3 regions of the Bradyrhizobium sp. 35 genome follow, and region 1 is predicted to be linked to each of the others. Evidence: predicted binding sites of a transcription regulator. Region 1 holds the regulator's gene; each other region holds the start of a gene.
The links. The regulator LexA, encoded in region 1, represses DNA repair genes until DNA is damaged. The targets are predictions, from matches to a motif close to TGTTCNNNNTGTGTTCNG.

Region 1 (5,833 bases):
CATCGTGACCTCGATGCCGAGCCCGCCGAACTCGCCGGAGGTGGTCTCCTGCATCTCGGTCCAGGCCTTGTCGTTCATGTAGCGCGAGTGCGGATCGAGCGAGGTCACCATGCCGGTGATCGCGCCTTCGATCAGCTTGGCATTGTCAGGCTTCTCGACATAGCTCGCCTTCACCCGCTCGAACACTTCGCCGAACAGATTGAGCTTGGAATAGGCGTCATCCGCGCTCGCTGCCGCCCGTGCCGCCCATACGCCGCCGTGCGGACTGGCTACCAAAAGGGTCAGACACGCTCCGGTGAGCGCGCCCAGTGGAAACAGCAGGGTTTTCCGCATGGATAGGCTGGCCTTTTTGCTTCGCGGTTCGGTGGGGCTGGGAGCCGCCATGCAAATGGCGATCCAGCCTGCTTCTCACAATACCATTCTGGTTTCTTCAAGGCCGGGATGCCACGCCGGCGGGTACACCGTAAAAATCGGTTGGTCCGGACCTAAACTTTCGGCAACGTTGCAGGACCGGTTCGTGCGCCGCGGGGGTCGGCCGGCCGGCCCGCGCCTCGCAGCCATGCCATTTTAGGATGGTTTTGGCGCCCCGGACGGGTTAGGCGATCAGGGAAGGCTTCAAATTCTCGGGAGGATAACAATGAACGAAGCACCCCGCATCCAACCGGAAAGGAACGTCGAGCTCGGCGCCAGCACCGAGCCGTTCCAGAATCTGCATGAATTCATCCGGAAAGCCCGCGCCAACCTCAACCAGAATGCATGGGACTATATCGTCGGCGCGGCCGAGACCGAGACCACGATGCGTCGCAACCGCATGGCGCTGGACGAGATCGCTTTCCGCCCGCGCGTGCTGCGCGATGTTCGCAAGGTTACAGGTTCGGTCGAACAGTTCGGCCGCAAGATGCGCCTGCCCGTGGTCCTCGCCCCGGTCGGCGCGCTCGAGATCTTCGATCCGGATGGTGCGGCGAGCGTGGCACGCGCCTGCGGCACTTTCGGTGCGGCGCACATGCTCAGTTCGGTGTCCGAGCCCGGCCTAGAAAAGACCGCCGAAGCTGCGTCCGACGCGCTGCGGCTCTACCAGCTCTATGTGCGCGGCGATGACGCCTTCGTCGCCGACGTCGTCAGCCGGGCCGAGAAGAACGCCTACGCCGCCTTCTGCCTGACCGTCGACACCGCCCACTACAGCCGCCGCGAACGTGACATCGCCAAGCGCTACGTTCGCGAGAGCCGCTTGCGCGCCACCGGGGGCGATTACCAGAAGGGTCTGGAGTGGCGGACGGTGAAGATGATCAAGGACAAGTTCAAGATCCCGCTGATCCTCAAGGGCATCGCGACGCCAGAGGACGCGCTGATCGCGATCGATCACGGCGTCGAATGGATCTACGTCTCCAACCATGGCGGCCGTCAGCTCGATCACGGTCGCGGCGCCATGCACGTGCTGCCCGAGATCGTCGACGCCGTGAACGGCCGCGCCAAGATCATGGTCGATGGCGGTGTCTGTCGCGGCACCGACATCGTCAAGGCGATCGCGGCGGGCGCCGACCTCGTCGGCATCGGCCGGCTGCAATGCTGGGCGCTGGCGGCGGCCGGCGAAGCCGGCGTGGCGCGCATGCTGGAACTGCTCGAGGACGAAGTGCTGCGCTGCCTCGGCCTCTTGGGTGCGACCTCGTTCGCCGAGGTCAACAAATCCTGCCTGCACCAGGCGACCGCAACCAACGCGCCGAGTGTGTTCAGCGCGTTTCCGCTGTTCGACCACGAGCCGTATCGATACTGAGTGAAAGGACGCAGGTGACATCGCTCTCTCCCGGCAGCGCGGATGCGCTCCTGTTCGATCTCGGCCGCGTCGTGCTCGATATCGATTTCTCCAAGGCGATCGCCTGCTGGGCGGGACATGCCGGCTGCAAGCCCGAAGCCATCGTCGCGCGCTATGTGCGGGACAGCGAAGCCTATCGGTTGCACGAGATGGGGAAGATCAGCGATGAGGACTATTTCGCCTCATTGCGAGCCTCGCTCGGAATCGGCATTTCGGACGCGCAATTCCTGGAAGGCTGGAACGCGATTTTCGCCGGCGAAATGCCTGACATCGCCGAGCTGCTGCCGCGCGCAGCGAAACAGATGCCGCTCTATGCTTTCTCCAACACCAACCGGCCGCACGTGGACCATTTCTCGAGGGAATATGCCGACCTCCTCGGCCATTTCCGCGAGCTGTATTTGTCGTCCAGCATCGGCCTGCGCAAACCGGATGCGGAGGCCTTCGACCACGTCGTTGCGGCGATCGGCGTGCCCGCCGGGCGCATCGTGTTCTTCGACGATCTTGCCGAAAACATCGAGGGAGCGCGCGCGCGCGGCTTGATGGCGGTGCATGTGACCTCGCCGCGTGACGTCGGGAACGCATTGAAGGCATTGGGCATTTGACGACGGTCCGTTGTCGCGAAACCCACGACGGCACGGCCCGACGGACCAATTTTGAAAAATTGAGGAACCGGATCACTTTGTACATTTTTATACAGAGTTCCGGGAACGGAATACCGCCTTCCGGACTCTTAGAGTCCGTTGGGACTTCTACGGACGGATGCATCATCTTGCTGGGCAAAACCTACCTCACCAAGCAGGCCTCTCTTCTTCTTGAATTCGCGAGGACAACTTCAGATTCGGACCTTTCCGCCAAGCTTGTGAGCAAGGCCGCCGACCTGAAATCCCAAGCCGACCCGCTGCCCGACAAGGATCAGGGATCCAAGGCGCCCGACGTAACTCCCGGGCAGGCAGGGAGCTGATCGATTCAGGCCATGGCGCGTTCTCCCCTTGCCATGATTTTCGTCGCTTCCATGACCACTCTCCTGCCGATCTGTGACCTCCTTCGGATCATGCCGCGACGCGCTTGATCCTGTCTTCCGGAACAATGTGAAGGGGCGGGATGACTGTGCCTGCTCAGCCGCTTTTGCCTCTGCGCCTGCGCTCGGCTAGAAGACATGCGGAACATTCGCCCGAACGTGCCGAGCAGGAGTTTTCGCCGTGGCCTTGATGCCGGTTTCCGACGCGCTTGCCGCGGTGCTGGCGGGTGCAGAGCCGCTGCCGGAAGAAATGATTTCCCTCGACGAGGCCTACCATCGCGTGCTCGCGCGTGACGTCTTGGCGCGGCGCACGCAGCCGCCGCAAGCGATGTCGGCGATGGACGGCTACGCGGTGCGCGCGGCCGATGCCGCGACGATCGATTCGGAGCTCACCGTCATCGGCGAAGTCGCAGCGGGCCGACCGTTCGAGGGGACGGTCGGAGCCGGCGAGGCCGTGCGGATCTTCACCGGCGGCGTCATTCCCTTTGGCGCGGACGCCGTCGTGATCCAGGAGGACACGGTCGCCGCCGGCAAGCGCATCACGATCAAGGAAGCCGCGATCGCCGGCCGGCACATCCGCCCCGCCGGCGTCGATTTCCGCGAGGGCGACGTGCTCCTGCGCAAGGGAAGCCGTCTGACCGAGCGAGACCTCGCGCTCGCCGCCGGGATGAATCATCCGCACCTTGCCGTTGTCAGGCGTTCGAAGGTCGCGATTCTCGCCACCGGCGACGAGCTGGTGATGCCGGGCACCACGCCCGGCCACGGCCAGATCGTCTATTCCAACGGCTACGCCCTGCACGCGCTCGCCCGCAGCGAGGGCGCCGAGACCATCGACCTCGGTATTGCCGCCGACACGCTCGAGGCCACCACCGCCGGCATCCGCCGCGCCCGCGAGAGCGGCGCCGACGTCCTGATCACGACCGGCGGCGCATCGGTCGGCGACCACGATCTGGTCCAGCAGGCACTGCGGGACGAAGGCATCGCGATGGCGTTCTGGAAGATCGCGATGCGGCCAGGCAAGCCGATGATGCACGGGCGACTCGGCGCAATGGGTGTGATCGGCCTGCCGGGCAATCCCGTATCGTCCTACGTGTGCGCTTTCCTGTTCATGGTGCCGCTGATTCGCGCCCTGTCGGGCCGTTCAGTGATTCACCATCGCCGTGAACGCGCCGTGCTCGGCCGCGACGTCGGCGCCAACGACCAGCGCGAGGACTATCTGCGCGCGCATCTTGAGGAGCGTGACGATGGCACACGCGTCGTTGTTCCCGTCAATCATCAGGACTCTTCGCTGCTTGCGAATCTCGCTGCAGCACAGGTACTTCTCGTCCGCGCACCATTCGCGCCGAAGGCCGAAGCCGGCACGGCTTGCGAAGTGTTGCGGCTCCCCGTCTGAGCGCCCCCGCAACGCGCGTTCCGCGCACTTTGCTCTGTTCACCGTAAATTAAGCAGTTGCGGAACATGTATCGAACATATAGTGTCTGTTCATGATTTGTTTCGAGCATGCAGCGGCTTATGGCCGAATTCAGCGTCTCGGAATCGGACGACATCAACCGGGGGACTTTGGTCGAGATGTTAACGCGCAAACAATACGAGCTTCTGCGGTTCATCAGTGAACGTCTGAAGGAAAGCGGCGTGCCGCCCTCCTTCGACGAGATGAAGGATGCGCTCGATCTGCGCTCGAAGTCGGGCATCCATCGCCTGATCACGGCGCTCGAGGAGCGTGGCTTCATCCGACGCCTGCCCAACCGCGCCCGTGCGATTGAAGTCATCAAGCTGCCGGAGCTCCAGGCAGCCGCTGGCAGCCGCCGCGGCTTCACGCCGAGCGTCATCGAGGGCAATCTCGGCAAGGTGCGTGCGAGCGCGAGCCTGCCCGCTGACGAGGGCGAACGTCCCGTCGCGGTGCCGGTGATGGGCCGCATCGCGGCCGGCACGCCGATCGAGGCGTTGCAGACCCGCAGCCATACTATCAGCGTACCGCCTGACATGCTCGGCTCGGGCGAGCATTACGCGCTGGAAGTGCGCGGCGACTCGATGGTCGAAGCCGGCATTCTCGACGGCGACATGGCCCTGATCCAGCGCAACGAGAGCGCCGATACCGGCGACATCGTGGTGGCGCTGATCGACGACGAGGAAGCGACGCTGAAGCGCTTCCGCCGTCGCGGCGCCTCGATCGCGCTCGAGCCCGCCAACGCGGCCTATGAGGTCCGCATCCTGCCGCCCAACCGGGTGAAGATTCAGGGCAAGCTGATCGGGCTTTACCGGAAGTACTGATACCGGGAGTCCTTTCTATCGGCAGTACTTCATATCGGAAGCACTTCATGCCGGAGGTGCTTGGCGCCTCGCGCGCTTCCGATCGGCATCGCCGGTCAGAGATTGGAGCGGATCATCGTCCGCTCCGGCTGGATAGCCTTTCTGGTTCTGCACAGACTATCCGGCCCCTCCTCCAACGCTGGCTCCTCGCCACGCCGACGAAGCAGCACCGCTTCAAGCAGCACCGCTTCGCGGCTCGGTTGTTCGAGGAAACAGCGACCAGCGGTCAAGTTCGGCCGTTGCAGCCAAGTTGGCAATGTTCGCGTACGCGCCTCCCGAATGCATCGCGGCGAGCTTTGTTCCTATTGAATTCGGGAAAGATAATGTGATCGCGGCTTGCGGAAGCCAGCCGCAGATTTGCCCACAACCAAGCACAGCGTTCGTGCTTCCACTCTGATAGAGGCCTGCGCCTCGATAAGAGACGCGGGTTGCTATCCCAGCATGAGGAGCACCCGATGTGTGACTACAGCCTACATGCCGTCGCGTCGCGCCCCGCCGAAGTCGGCGAGACGATCGTCACGACAAGCTTCCGCGGCACCTCGACGCGCGGCTTCGCCTCTGCAGCCGATCCGTCCGTCGCCGTCTGCCTGCTGCCGGGGACGGAGCTCGCCTTCGCCGACGACGTCCGCTACGACAATCGCTGGATCTGGACGCGCACCATCAATTCCCGCGTCGGCAAGTTCGGCAAGATCGAT
Region 2 (5,833 bases), on a different contig from region 1:
TGATCGCATGGCCGGCGCCCTTGGCCGCAACCACCTTGGAGGCGGCATCCGAGACCTTCGCGAACTGGGCGACCTGCGACTCCGGCAATGCGCGGTTGAGCGCATAGGCTGTGGGCACGGTGCCGATCAGGATCAACATGATCAGGCCCATGCCCTTCTGGCCGTCGTTCGAACCATGGGCGAAGCTGACGCCGGTGCAGGTCAGGATCAGCAGGCCGCGAATCCACATCGGTGGGGCTTTGTGACCCTCAGGGGCGGCATAGAGCGCCGGGTTCTTGATGATCAGCTTGAGCAGCAGCAGTAGGCCGGCGGCGCAGACGAAGCCGACCAGCGGCGACAACAACAGCGCATAGCCGATCTCCGTGGCCTTGCCCCAGTCCACGCCCGAGGTACCGTCGCGGCCGCGCATCAGCGCGTTGGCGACGCCGACGCCGATGATCGAGCCGATCAGCGTGTGCGAGGAAGAGGCCGGCAGGCCGAAATACCAGGTGCCGAGGTTCCAAAGGATCGCGGCGATCAGCAGCGCGAACACCATCGCGAAACCGGCGCTCGAGCCGACCTGCAGGATCAGCTCGACCGGCAGCAGCGAGACGATGCCGAAGGCCACCGCGCCGGACGAGAGCAGCACGCCGAGAAAGTTGAAGAAGCCCGACCACATCACCGCGATTTCGGCCGGCAGCGAATGGGTGTAGATCACGGTCGCTACCGCGTTGGCGGTGTCGTGGAAGCCGTTGACGAATTCGAAACCGAGCGCGATCAGGAGGGCAACGATAAGGAGGATGTAGGGCAGGTAGCTCGTGACCCGCGTGCCGGTCGCATCGACATCCGAATAGATGCTGTAGGCCACATAGAGCAGACCCGCGGCGAGGATGCCGAAGAACAGGATCATCGTCAGCGGATTGAAGCCCTTGTCGAGATTTGGCCGCGAGGCCGGCTGGATCGGCGGGGGATCTGCTACCGCGCGGTCGAATGCAACATCGGTCATGTCTGGACGCCCCTTAACTTTCTGTAGGGGCTATTGTCCGCGATTGATTTGAAGGCTGGATGACAGACGGCGCCTGAAAGGGGTTTTCCCGCCTGTATTCAGGCGGCGCGCGCGGCTTTCTTCTGCAAACCGGCGACGATCTTCAGGTCTTCAACAAAGCGCTGATATTCCAGCGCCTTGGCTTCCGGATCGGGCAGCCGCAGCAGATAGGACGGGTGCACGGTCACCAGCGCCTTGTGACCGTCGGGCAGGTCTATGAGCCGGCCGCGGTTCTTTCCGATCGGGGTGATCTTGCCGAACACGCTCTGCGCGGCGGTCGCGCCCATCGCGACGATGAGATCGGGCTGGATGACGGAGACTTCTCGTTCATACCACTGTCGGCAGGCCTTTATCTCCGGTGTATTCGGCTTCTGATGCAGGCGAATCTTGCCGCGCGGTACGAATTTGAAGTGTTTCACCGCGTTGGTGACATAGACCTTCTTGCGGTCGACGCCGGCCTCCTGCAGCGCCTTGTCGAGCATCTGGCCGGCTGGACCGACGAAGGGATGGCCGGCGAGGTCTTCCTTGTCGCCAGGTTGTTCGCCGACCAGCATGATATTGGCGGACTTCGGACCCTCGCCGAACACGGTCTGGGTGGCGTCCTTGTAGAGATGGCAGGCGCGGCAGTGGGCGGCCTCCTCGCGGAGCGCTTCGAGATCGTCGGCAGCGGTCTTGCGTTTCATCGGAGCCTCCGGCCGCTTTTGAGGCTTGTGCGGATCGGTTGGGGCATTGACGATCATGGCGCCGGTCATGCGCTCGGCGTCCTCAATCAGGGGCTTAATGATCGAAGCCTCGGGCAGGTTCCTCCAATATTTCTTCGGCATCTCGGTCTGCATTGCCTTCACCTTCAGGCGGGCCGGATTGAAGATGCTGGCGTAGTAGCGCCGCCAGGTTTCCTCCAGCCGGTCTTCGCTCGGTGCCTCGCTCTTGCTGACGCCTGATGTGAACGAGAGCGCGTGGCCATCCCAATGCGCGCACAAATCCGGCGTCAGGATCGACCAGGGCATGTCGGCAAAGCGCTTGGCGAAGAACGGCGCGGCGAGCTCGACGATGTGATGCTCCGGCTCGAACCAGGCGACGTAGTGTGCTTCGCGTTCCCTGCCGATCTCACGGAAGCGCACGAAGGCATGCATCTTGTGCTCGTCGCGGTAGACCGCCTTTGCCATGGCCGCGACTTGCGCCACGTCGTGATCGGTCGCGACCTCGATGAGGTCGTGATTGTCCTTCAGCCGAAACAGCAGGCGATAGAGGATCGCGAAACGCTCGGGATCGCGATGCAGGATCGCGGCCTTGGCGAGCTCGACGAATTTTGCTGGCACGTTGAAGGTGCTATCGCCACCGGCCGGCAGCGGAGACGGCGAGGGTGGCGCGAACAGCTCCGCTTCGCCGCCCTGCACGGTCCAGGTGACATCGACCGGTTTCATTTGGTGAAGCACGAGGCTACGCGCGGCTTTGCGCCAGCCGTCGAAATCGGTTTCGTTCTCGAGGGTGATGTACTGCATCAGAAGCCAAATCCCAGTTGTGTGGCCTTCGGCTTGAACCGTTCGATCAGCCGTGCCTCGTCGAGGCGGTGCGGCGCGGGCCGGTGATCGCTCAGCACGATGAACGGCAGCGCTTTGTTCCGGGGCACATGCAGCCGCGCGAGATCGGCGACGCGGATGGTGGTCGTGCGGCGCGCCGCGATGATGCGCTCGACCGCCTTGGTGCCGAAGCCCGGCACGCGCAACAATTCCTCGCGGCTGGCCCGGTTGACGTCGAGCGGGAAGCGGTCGCGGTGGCGCAGCGCCCAGGCGAGTTTTGGATCGATGTCGAGCGGCAGCATCGCACTGTCGTCGACGATCTCGCCGACGTCGAAGCCGTAGAACCGCATCAGCCAATCGGCCTGGTAGAGTCGGTGCTCGCGCAGCAAGGGCGGCGCGCGCAGAGGCAGCGCGCGGCTGGCATCGGGGATCGGGCTGAACGCGGAATAATAGACGCGCCTCAGCCTGTATGAACTGTAGAGATTGGCGCTGGTGTGGAGGATAGTGTGGTCGGAGGCCGCGTCGGCGCCGACGATCATCTGCGTGCTTTGGCCGGCCGGTGCGAAGCGCTGCGGCTTGGCTTTCGTCTTCGCGCTACGGCTTTCCTCGGCCTCGTCCAGCTTCAGCCGCAGTCGGCCCATTGTGCGGCGGATCGCGCGCACGTCCTTCTCGGGCGCGAATTGCTGCAGGCTCGTCTCCTGCGGCATCTCGATGTTGATGGAGAGACGGTCGGCATATTTGCCGGCCTCGGAGATCAATGCATCGTCGGCCTCGGGGATTGTTTTGAGATGGATGTAGCCACGGAAGTGATGCTCCTCGCGCAGTTTGCGCGCGACGCTTACCACCTGCTCCATGGTGTAGTCGGGGTTGCGGATGATGCCGGAGGAGAGAAACAGTCCTTCGATGTAATTGCGCCGGTAGAAGTCGAGCGTCAGCTTGACGACTTCGTCGATGGTGAAGCGGGCGCGTGGCACGTTGGAAGAGGCCCGGTTGACGCAATAGAGGCAGTCGTAATTGCAGGCGTTGGTCAGCAGCACCTTGAGCAGCGAGATACAGCGACCGTCCGGCGCGTAGGAATGGCAAATGCCCATGCCGGGCGCGGTCGATCCCATGCCCTTGCCGTCGCTGGAATCCCGCCTCTCGGTGCCGCTGGAGGCGCAGGACGCGTCGTACTTGGCGGCGTCCGCCAGGATTTCCAGCTTGCGTTGCACGTCCATATTGGAATCCCTTTGATTCAGCTCATGAATCCCAAGGCCCGCCAATTCGATTGACTCCCGGGGCGTCGTTAGCTTTATATTAGAACATATCATGAACAAATGAGCTAGCCGCTGGTTCTCTTTTTGAGAGCCATCGGCAATCACCCTTGAGGAGCGGCGTATATGAGCGGCGCACGAACAAGCGCGCTTGCAGCCTTGCGCGGCCAGATCGAGCGCATCGAGACGGCGGAGGTCGTGCATCATCGCGACCGTGTCGCGCTCGGCCATCGCGAGGCCGACAGCGCGCTGAAGGGCGGGCTCGCACGCGCGGCAATCCACGAGGTATTTTGCGAAGGACGTCAGGGCGCGGCCGCGACGGGCTTTGTCACCGGACTTGCGGGGCGCGTGACGGCACGCAAACCGCTGCTGTGGGTGCGGCAGGATTTTTCAGAAATTGAAACCGGTGCGCTGTCGATGAGCGGGCTCACCGAGATCGGTCTCGATCCGCGCCGCATGGTGATGGTGCGCGCCGCCGACGTGGAGAGTGCGTTGCGCACGGCGGCCGATGCGCTCGCCTGCGACGCGCTGGGTGCGATCGTGCTCGAGCTCTGGGGCGAGACGAGGCAGTTCGATCTGGTTGCGAGCCGCAAGCTGACGCTGGCTGCGCAGTCTTCTGGTGTCACCGGCTTGCTGCTGCGGATGGCCGCGCAACCTTTACCCTCAACCGCCGAGACCAGATGGATGCTGCGCGCGGCGCATTCGCCGCCGGGCGCGATGTGGAGTGCCTGGGGGGCGCCGCGCTTCGATGCCGAGCTCCTGCGCAATCGTCATGGCCCGTGCGGCCGGTGGATCATGGAATGGAAATGTGATGAGTGCCAGTTCTCTGAATCGTCGGCGTATCCTCAGCCTGTGGCTGCCGCGCCTGCCCATCGATCGGATCCAGCGGTTCTTCGGCAACGTCGGACTGCATGAAAATAATGCGCCCAGCATCGTCGTTGCCAAGGACAGCAACGCGCTGGTGATCCATGCGCTGGACGAGGCGGCCGAGCGCCTCGGTCTGCATATCGGCCAGCCTTTGGCCAATGCCCGGGCGATGTGTCCTGATTTAAAGGTGTTCGACGCCGATGCCGTGGCCGATGCCAAGACGATCGGCGACATCGCCGACTGGTGCGATCGTTTCACGCCGCTGGTGGCACTCGATCCGCCGCACGGGCTGTTCCTCGACATCACCGGCTGCGCGCATCTGTTCGGCGGCGAGGCTGCGCTGTTGCAAACCCTTGTCCGCGCCCTCGACCGCCAGGGCTTTGCCGTCAGCGCGGCGATCGCCGGCACCTCGGTCTGCGCGCGCACGCTGACGCGGCAATCTTCAGGGACCATCGTTGCCGATGGCGAGGAGGCGGCGGCAATCAGTCGGTTTCCGGTGTCCGCACTTGGCGCGGGTGAGGCCATTACCACCGGTCTGCGACGCGCCGGCCTGAAGACCATCGGCGATGTCGCCTCGCGCACGCCGAGCGAAATCACGGCGCGGTTCGGTGCGCGGTTCTCCACGCTGCTCGCGCATGCGCTGGGGCAGGGCGATGCGCCGATCAATCCACGAAAGCCGCCGCCTGATTACATCGTGGAGAAACGCTTTGCCGAGCCGATCGCGACCGACACCATGATCGCGATGACGCTGTCGCGCCTGGCGGATACGTTGATCGCGTCGATGGAGAAGCAGGGCAAGGGCGCGCGCCGCCTGGAAGCTGCCTTCTTCCGTACCGACGGCGCGGTGCGCGCCATCATGGTCGAAACCGGACGTCCCGTGACGCGGAGCGCGGTCGTCGACCGGCTGTTCCGCGAGCGTCTCGATGCACTCGCCGATCCCCTCGATCCCGGCTTCGGCTTCGACATGGTGCGGCTGTCGGCAAGCCGCACCGAGATCGTGGTGCAGGAGCAGCGCGATCTCGACGCCCATGTCCACGACAATGACGAGCTTGCCGCGCTGATCGACCGCATCGCCGCGCGCATCGGCGGAAAGCGCGTCGTCGTGCACCTGCCTGAGGATACCCATATCCCTGAATGTGCGGTGCTGGCGGCGCCTGCCCAGCATCATC
Region 3 (5,833 bases), on a different contig from region 1:
CAACAGCATAATACGGTTCTCTGCAGATTGACTACCGCTCCTGCATATTTTTCCCAAGAATGCCGGAGTGTTACGGTCTCGGCACCTCTAACCGGAATCTGGCAGCGCCACCCTGGCCGAGCGGCATTTCCAGCTCCGGCAGGATCGTCTTGAGTTCGCCGTGCAGCGTGTAAGGAGGATTGACGATCAAGAGCCCGCTGGAGGTGAGGGCTGCGCCGTCGGCTTGCGGCGCCACGCTGAATTCGAGGCGCAGGCATTTTCCCGGCGGTTTTGCTGCGGCTGCGAGCCGCGCCACTGATTGCACCAGCGTGTCGGTGGCGCGTCGGCTCTTGGCGGGATACCAGATTACATAGATACCGGTCGGCCATTTCGCGAAAGCCGCCGAGAAGGCCTCTGCGAGCTTTTCGAACTCGTCCTTTGCCTCGAAGGGCGGGTCGATCAGAACGAGCCCACGCCGTTCCTTCGGCGGCACGAAAGCCGGCAGCGCCATCCAGCCGTCGAGGTCGACCACGCGGGCCTGTTCGTCGCGGCGCAGTACGCCGATCAGCGCCTTGCGCGCCTTCGGCTCGAGCTCGCAGAGCAAGAGGCGGTCCTGCGGCCTCAGCAGGCCGCGTGCGATCAGCGGCGAGCCCGGATAGGCCTTGAGCTCGCCCTTCGGATTGAAGGCGCGGACGATGTCGAGATAGGGCTTGGTCAGCGCCATGGCGTCGTTCGACAACCGCGCCTGCATCAGCCGCGCAATGCCCGTCAGCCACTCGCCGCCCCGGCGCGCTTCGTCGCTTTCGAGATCGTAGAGGCCAGCGCCGGCATGGGTGTCGATGACGCGGAACGCACCCGGCTTGTCCTGGAGATAGGTGATGATGCGCGTCAGCACGATGTGCTTGATGACATCGGCGAAGTTGCCGGCATGGAAGGCGTGGCGGTAATTCATGCAAGAGCACTACGCCACGTGACGGCCCGAGCAAAGAGGCACGACGCCTGGGCTAGCCACCCCGGATCGGCGGCATCGTCACCTGGTCGCGGCGGCAGGCGCGGCGGTCGATCTCCTCGCAGGCGCGGAATTGCAGGTCCTTGCTGAGGCAGATGCGGACTTCCGATAGCCGCGTCCGGTTGCAGGTGATCGAGACGGCGGCATTGCTGAGGCCCGGATTGGCCTTGATGAAGGCTTCCTCCACCTCCGCCGGCGCCACGGTCTTGGCCTGCGATAGATCGAGATATTCGGCTGGAATCTTGATCGCGGCGCGCGCCTTGCGGATCGTCTCGAAATAGCTGCGGTCAGCGAGCCCCGAGCAGGTGCCGTGCTTGTCCCACTCATTGAAGATCAGCCCCGGCGCCGGCATCAGATCGAGCATGGAGGAGACGATGCTGCGGTTCAGCCGCGGCGAGGGCCGCTGGCAATATTCCGGAAATCCGCTCTCATATTGCGGCCACAAACCATGCACCACGAAAGCGTAGGGCCGTCCGCTGCACTGGGTCTGCGAGCGGCCGCCGCGCTCCGCCGCCTCCTCGCAGAAAGAGGGCGACCAAGACAGTGACAGCACATAAAAATCGAATTCGCCGGGCGTGTTCTGCCGCTTGTCCTGGGCCTTTGCGCCATCGGCCAGCGCAGCCAGCCCGGCCGCAAGCGTCAGCGAGATCATCAGGCGGGAGAACGAATGCAATCTGGAATGAAACATGGCGACGCCCCTCAACTAGACTGTGCAGACAAGCCTAGCAGGCGATAAGAACATTTCAAGAACAAAATGCGGGTGACCGTCGTTCGGCCGCCTGATCGGTCCGGATCAGAACGTTTCAATTACTGTTTGGCGGCGCGGCAGGCCGGGTTGTAGGCCCAGTTGCGGTCGAGCCCGACCACGCACCATTCGACGCCTTGGCCGTAGCCGGCGAAGCCGCCATCCTCCACGATCGAGAAATGCACCTTGCGCATCTTGCCGTCCGTGAGCATGGCCTCGCCGGTGCAATAGCGGCGCGGGATGTTGTCGGATGCCCAAGGCCGGAACGCGGTCTCGTGAACTGCGGCGAAGCCGGTGATCTTCAACGAAGAATTCCAGAACGCGCTTTCTTTCTCCCAGAACTGGGTCGCGATCGTCGGCAGCGCCCTGTCGCACTCGGAGACGTTGCCGTCATAGCGCGGCCCGCTCAGCCAGAAATTCAGCTCCAGCGGATTGGCGGCCCTGGCCTCGCCGAGCGACAGCGCCCCGAACAGGAGGCCGAGCACGGCGGCAAAGCGGAGCGATTTCAGGAAGGTCGAGGCGCGCATGGATGATCCAGACAGCATGATCTGCAAGGGTCGGACGGTGCCGTGAAGGCCGGGGGAGGTCAAGTGCAGCGCGGCAACACTTGCCGACGAGTTGACCGCAATGCTGCGTTGGACCGGCCATCCGTTCTTTCCACCGCCGCGCCGACACCGTAAACTGCCGCCAACCAATCGGAGTGACGGGAATGCGAATCATTGCGGCCGCGGGCCTACTTGCCTTGGGTATGATGGCGAGCCAGTCGGCGCATGCCGATCTGCTTCCGGTGCCTCCGTTCAAGGGCAACGACACCGGCGGCATCATCGCCTATTCGATGGCAACCCAGGTCGATGCGCGGCAGGTCGCGGTCGATCACTGCGCGCGCTATGGCAAAGTCGCCAAATTCCTGGCGGTGCAGGCCTATGAGGGCGGCTACATCTCGTTCTCCTGCCGCTGGGTGCCCTATGGCGCCGCCGACCAGCCGATCCGCACGCTCTACTGAGGCGCTTTCGCACGCCGCTACCTCTCAGCCGGGAACTTCCCACATGACGCGCAAACTCGCTTTGCTCGGCTCCGCCCTTTGCCTCGTGTTGTCGGCAGGCAGCGCTCGCGCTGACGACCTGCCGGTGCGTAAGGCAGGGCTGTGGGAATTGAAGATGGTCCGGACCGGCACGCCGGTGCCCGAGATGACCATGCAGCACTGCACCGACGAGACCGTCGACAAGGAAATGAACAACAACGTCTCGCCGATGGCCAAGCAGATCTGCGCCAAGCAGGACATCAAGAAGACCGCGACCGGCTATGTCAGCGATTCCGAGTGCAATGTCGCCGGCATCAGCACGACTTCGCATGCTGAGATCACCGGCGATTTCAATTCGGCCTATACGGTGAAGACGTCGTCGCACGCGCAAGGCGGCGCCGCCGGCGCGGCAGGCCGCGACACGACCGTGCAGCTCGAAGCGAAATGGCTGGGAGCCTGCAAGCCGGACCAGAAGCCCGGCGACATCGTGATGCCCGGCGGCTTCAAGATGAACGTGCGTGACATGGACAAGCTGAAGGCGCTGCTGCCGAAGTAAGGCTCTTCCCCTCTCCCCTTGTGGGAGAGGGTGGCTCGCCGCGCAGCGGCGAGACGGGTGAGGGGTTTGTCTCCGCGTGTGACTCTTTTCGCTTTGAATTCGCGGAGAGAGACCCCTCATCCGGCGCTTCGCGCCACCTTCTCCCACAGGGGGAGAAGGGAAGAGGCAGCTACACCGGTATCCGCACGCTCGCCCTTAATCCGCCCATCGGACTGTCGCCAAGCGTGATGTCGCCGCCGTGCGAGCGGGCGATGTCGCGGGCGATCGCGAGGCCAAGACCTGTGCCGCCTTCGTCCTGGTTGCGGGCGTTGTCGAGCCGCAGGAACGGCTTGAACACCTCTTCGCGCAGATGGGCGGGAATGCCCGGCCCGTCATCGTCCACCGTCACGGTCAAATAACGGTGATCGCGCTGGCCGGTGATGGCGATGCTCTTGCCGTAGCGGGCGGCGTTGGTGACGAGGTTGGCGAGGCAGCGCTTGAATGAGGCCGGCTTCACCGTGACCACGGGCAGCCCGTTGAACGCAACGGTCGCCGTGTGGCCGTGGCGCTCGGCGTCGCTGCGCAGCTCCTCGAGCGCCTGGGCCATGTCGGTCGGCTGCGACTGCTCGCCGGAATCGCCGCGGGCAAACGCGAGGTAGTCCTCGAGCATCATCGACATCTCGTCGACGTCCTTGCGCATGCCCTCCATTTCGGGGCTGTCGCCGATCAACGCCAGCTCGAGCTTGAACCGCGTCAGGATCGTGCGCAGATCATGGCTGACGCCGGCTAGCATCGCGGTGCGTTGCTCCATCGTTCGCTCGATGCGCGACTTCATTTCGAGGAAGGCGACCGACGCGCGCCGCACCTCGCGCGCGCCACGCGGGCGGAAATTCGGCGCCTCGCGGCCCTTGCCAAAACTTTCGGCGGCGTCGGCAAGTCGCAGGATCGGCTTGATCTGGTTGCGCAGGAATAGCACCGCGACGATCAGCAGGATCGAGGACGTGCCGACCATCCAGAACAGGAAGATCTCCGAGTTCGAGGCATAGGCGGCGCTGCGCTGCGCGAACACGCGCATCACGGCGTCGTCGAGCTGGATCCGGATCTCGACGAGGTTGGAGCGGCCGACCGTGTCGATCCAGAAGGAGCGCCCGATCTGGCGGCCGAGCTGCACCGACAGCGTCTGGTCGAGCAGCGAGAAGAACGGCTTTGGTCCCGGCGGCGGCATGTCGCCGGCCGGGAGGAAATCGACGACGAGGCCCAGGCGCTGCTGCGCGATGCGGCGGATCTGGTCGCGATCCTTGTCTTGCGGGTAGCCCTTGTAGACGTCGATCAGCGCGGCGATGTCCTGCACCACCGCGGCCGACAGGCGGCGTGTCACCGTGTTCCAGTGCCGCTCCATGAACACGAAGGCGACCACCGATTGCAGGATCACCATCGGCACGATCATGATCAGCAGCGCACGCGCATAAAGGCCGGTCGGCATCCAGCCCTTGAACGCATTGCCCATCCAGCCATTGGCGGCGGAGACGCGGCCGGCGGCGCTCTTCAAAAGCGTCAGGCCGGTATCGATCGTGCTCATCGGTGGCGGTTCACTCTTTATGGCGAGGCTACCAGCCGGTAGCCGATGCCGCGCACGGCCTGGAGGAACAGCGGATTGGCGGGATCGGTCTCGATCTTGCGCCGCAGGCGGTTGATCTGCACGTCGACGGCGCGCTCGTTGACGCTGCCATTGCCGGTCAGCGCGCTGCGCGGCACGGTCTCGCCCGGTGTCTCCGACAAAATCCGCAGCATCTCGCGCTCGCGGTCGGTGAGGTGAATGACGTCTTCGCCCTGGCGCAATTCGCCGCGGTCGAGGTGATAGATGTACGGGCCAAACGCGATCTTCTCGACCGCAGCGGCCTGTGGCGGCGGCGCGGCGCGCTTGAGGATGTTGTTGATGCGCAGCGCAAGCTCGCGCGGCTCGAACGGCTTTGCGACGTAATCGTCGGCACCGATCTGCAGGCCCTCGATGCGCGCTTCGGCTTCATGCCGCGCCGTCAGCATCACGATCGGCACCGAGGACGAGGTCCGGATGAAACGGGCGAGATCGAAGCCGGTCTCGCCGGGCATCATGACATCCAGGATCAAGAGGTCGAAGTGCAGGCCCAAAAGCTTGGAACGGGCATCGCTAGCGCTCGCGGCGGTCGAGACGCGATAACCTTCGCCGGCAAGGAAGCGCGAGAGCAGATCGCGGATGCGGCGGTCGTCATCGACCAGCAGGAGATGCGGGGCATCGTCTGCGGGACGTGCCGGCGGGCGTGCGAGCGTGGCAGCGAGCGGCACGGTCACTCCTTGTCCTGATTGACGGTGGCAAAGATCGTCTCGAGCACCTTGTCCGGATCGTCGCGGTCGATCATCGCGCGCAGGAAGCGCTTGACGGTCTCGGCATCCTGCGGCGCCATCTCGGCAAGCGCCTTGGTGATGCGCGTGGTCTGGAGGCCGGCGAGCTTCTGCACCAGCGCCTCGCCCTTCGGTGTCGCAAACAGCAGGCGTTGGCGGCGATCA

Region 2: a site for LexA is predicted at 3,842-3,859, ahead of IVB36_RS34205 (DNA repair protein). Genes of this name have one in related genera too.
Region 3: a site for LexA is predicted at 1,723-1,740, ahead of IVB36_RS15070 (ribonuclease T2). Genes of this name have one in related genera too.

What each region holds. Positions count from the first base shown of each region.
Region 1 is NZ_JADPJC010000092.1:16,000-21,832, reverse strand. It holds gene IVB36_RS19750 (S41 family peptidase) at 1-333, opposite strand, end outside; gene IVB36_RS19745 (alpha-hydroxy acid oxidase) at 638-1,771, shown strand; gene IVB36_RS19740 (HAD family phosphatase) at 1,786-2,412, shown strand; gene IVB36_RS19735 (hypothetical protein) at 2,580-2,771, shown strand; gene glp (gephyrin-like molybdotransferase Glp) at 3,010-4,221, shown strand; gene lexA (transcriptional repressor LexA) at 4,398-5,099, shown strand; gene IVB36_RS19720 (hypothetical protein) at 5,594-5,833, shown strand, end outside.
Region 2 is NZ_JADPJC010000157.1:397,268-403,100, reverse strand. It holds gene IVB36_RS34220 (inorganic phosphate transporter) at 1-985, opposite strand, end outside; gene IVB36_RS34215 (UdgX family uracil-DNA binding protein) at 1,084-2,526, opposite strand; gene IVB36_RS34210 (putative DNA modification/repair radical SAM protein) at 2,526-3,761, opposite strand; gene IVB36_RS34205 (DNA repair protein) at 3,924-4,712, shown strand; gene IVB36_RS34200 (DNA polymerase Y family protein) at 4,609-5,833, shown strand, end outside.
Region 3 is NZ_JADPJC010000068.1:24,899-30,731, reverse strand. It holds gene rlmJ (23S rRNA (adenine(2030)-N(6))-methyltransferase RlmJ) at 71-931, opposite strand; gene IVB36_RS15070 (ribonuclease T2) at 984-1,676, opposite strand; gene IVB36_RS15065 (hypothetical protein) at 1,796-2,260, opposite strand; gene IVB36_RS15060 (hypothetical protein) at 2,443-2,736, shown strand; gene IVB36_RS15055 (DUF3617 family protein) at 2,780-3,310, shown strand; gene IVB36_RS15050 (ATP-binding protein) at 3,480-4,868, opposite strand; gene IVB36_RS15045 (response regulator transcription factor) at 4,886-5,617, opposite strand; gene IVB36_RS15040 (MarR family transcriptional regulator) at 5,614-5,833, opposite strand, start outside.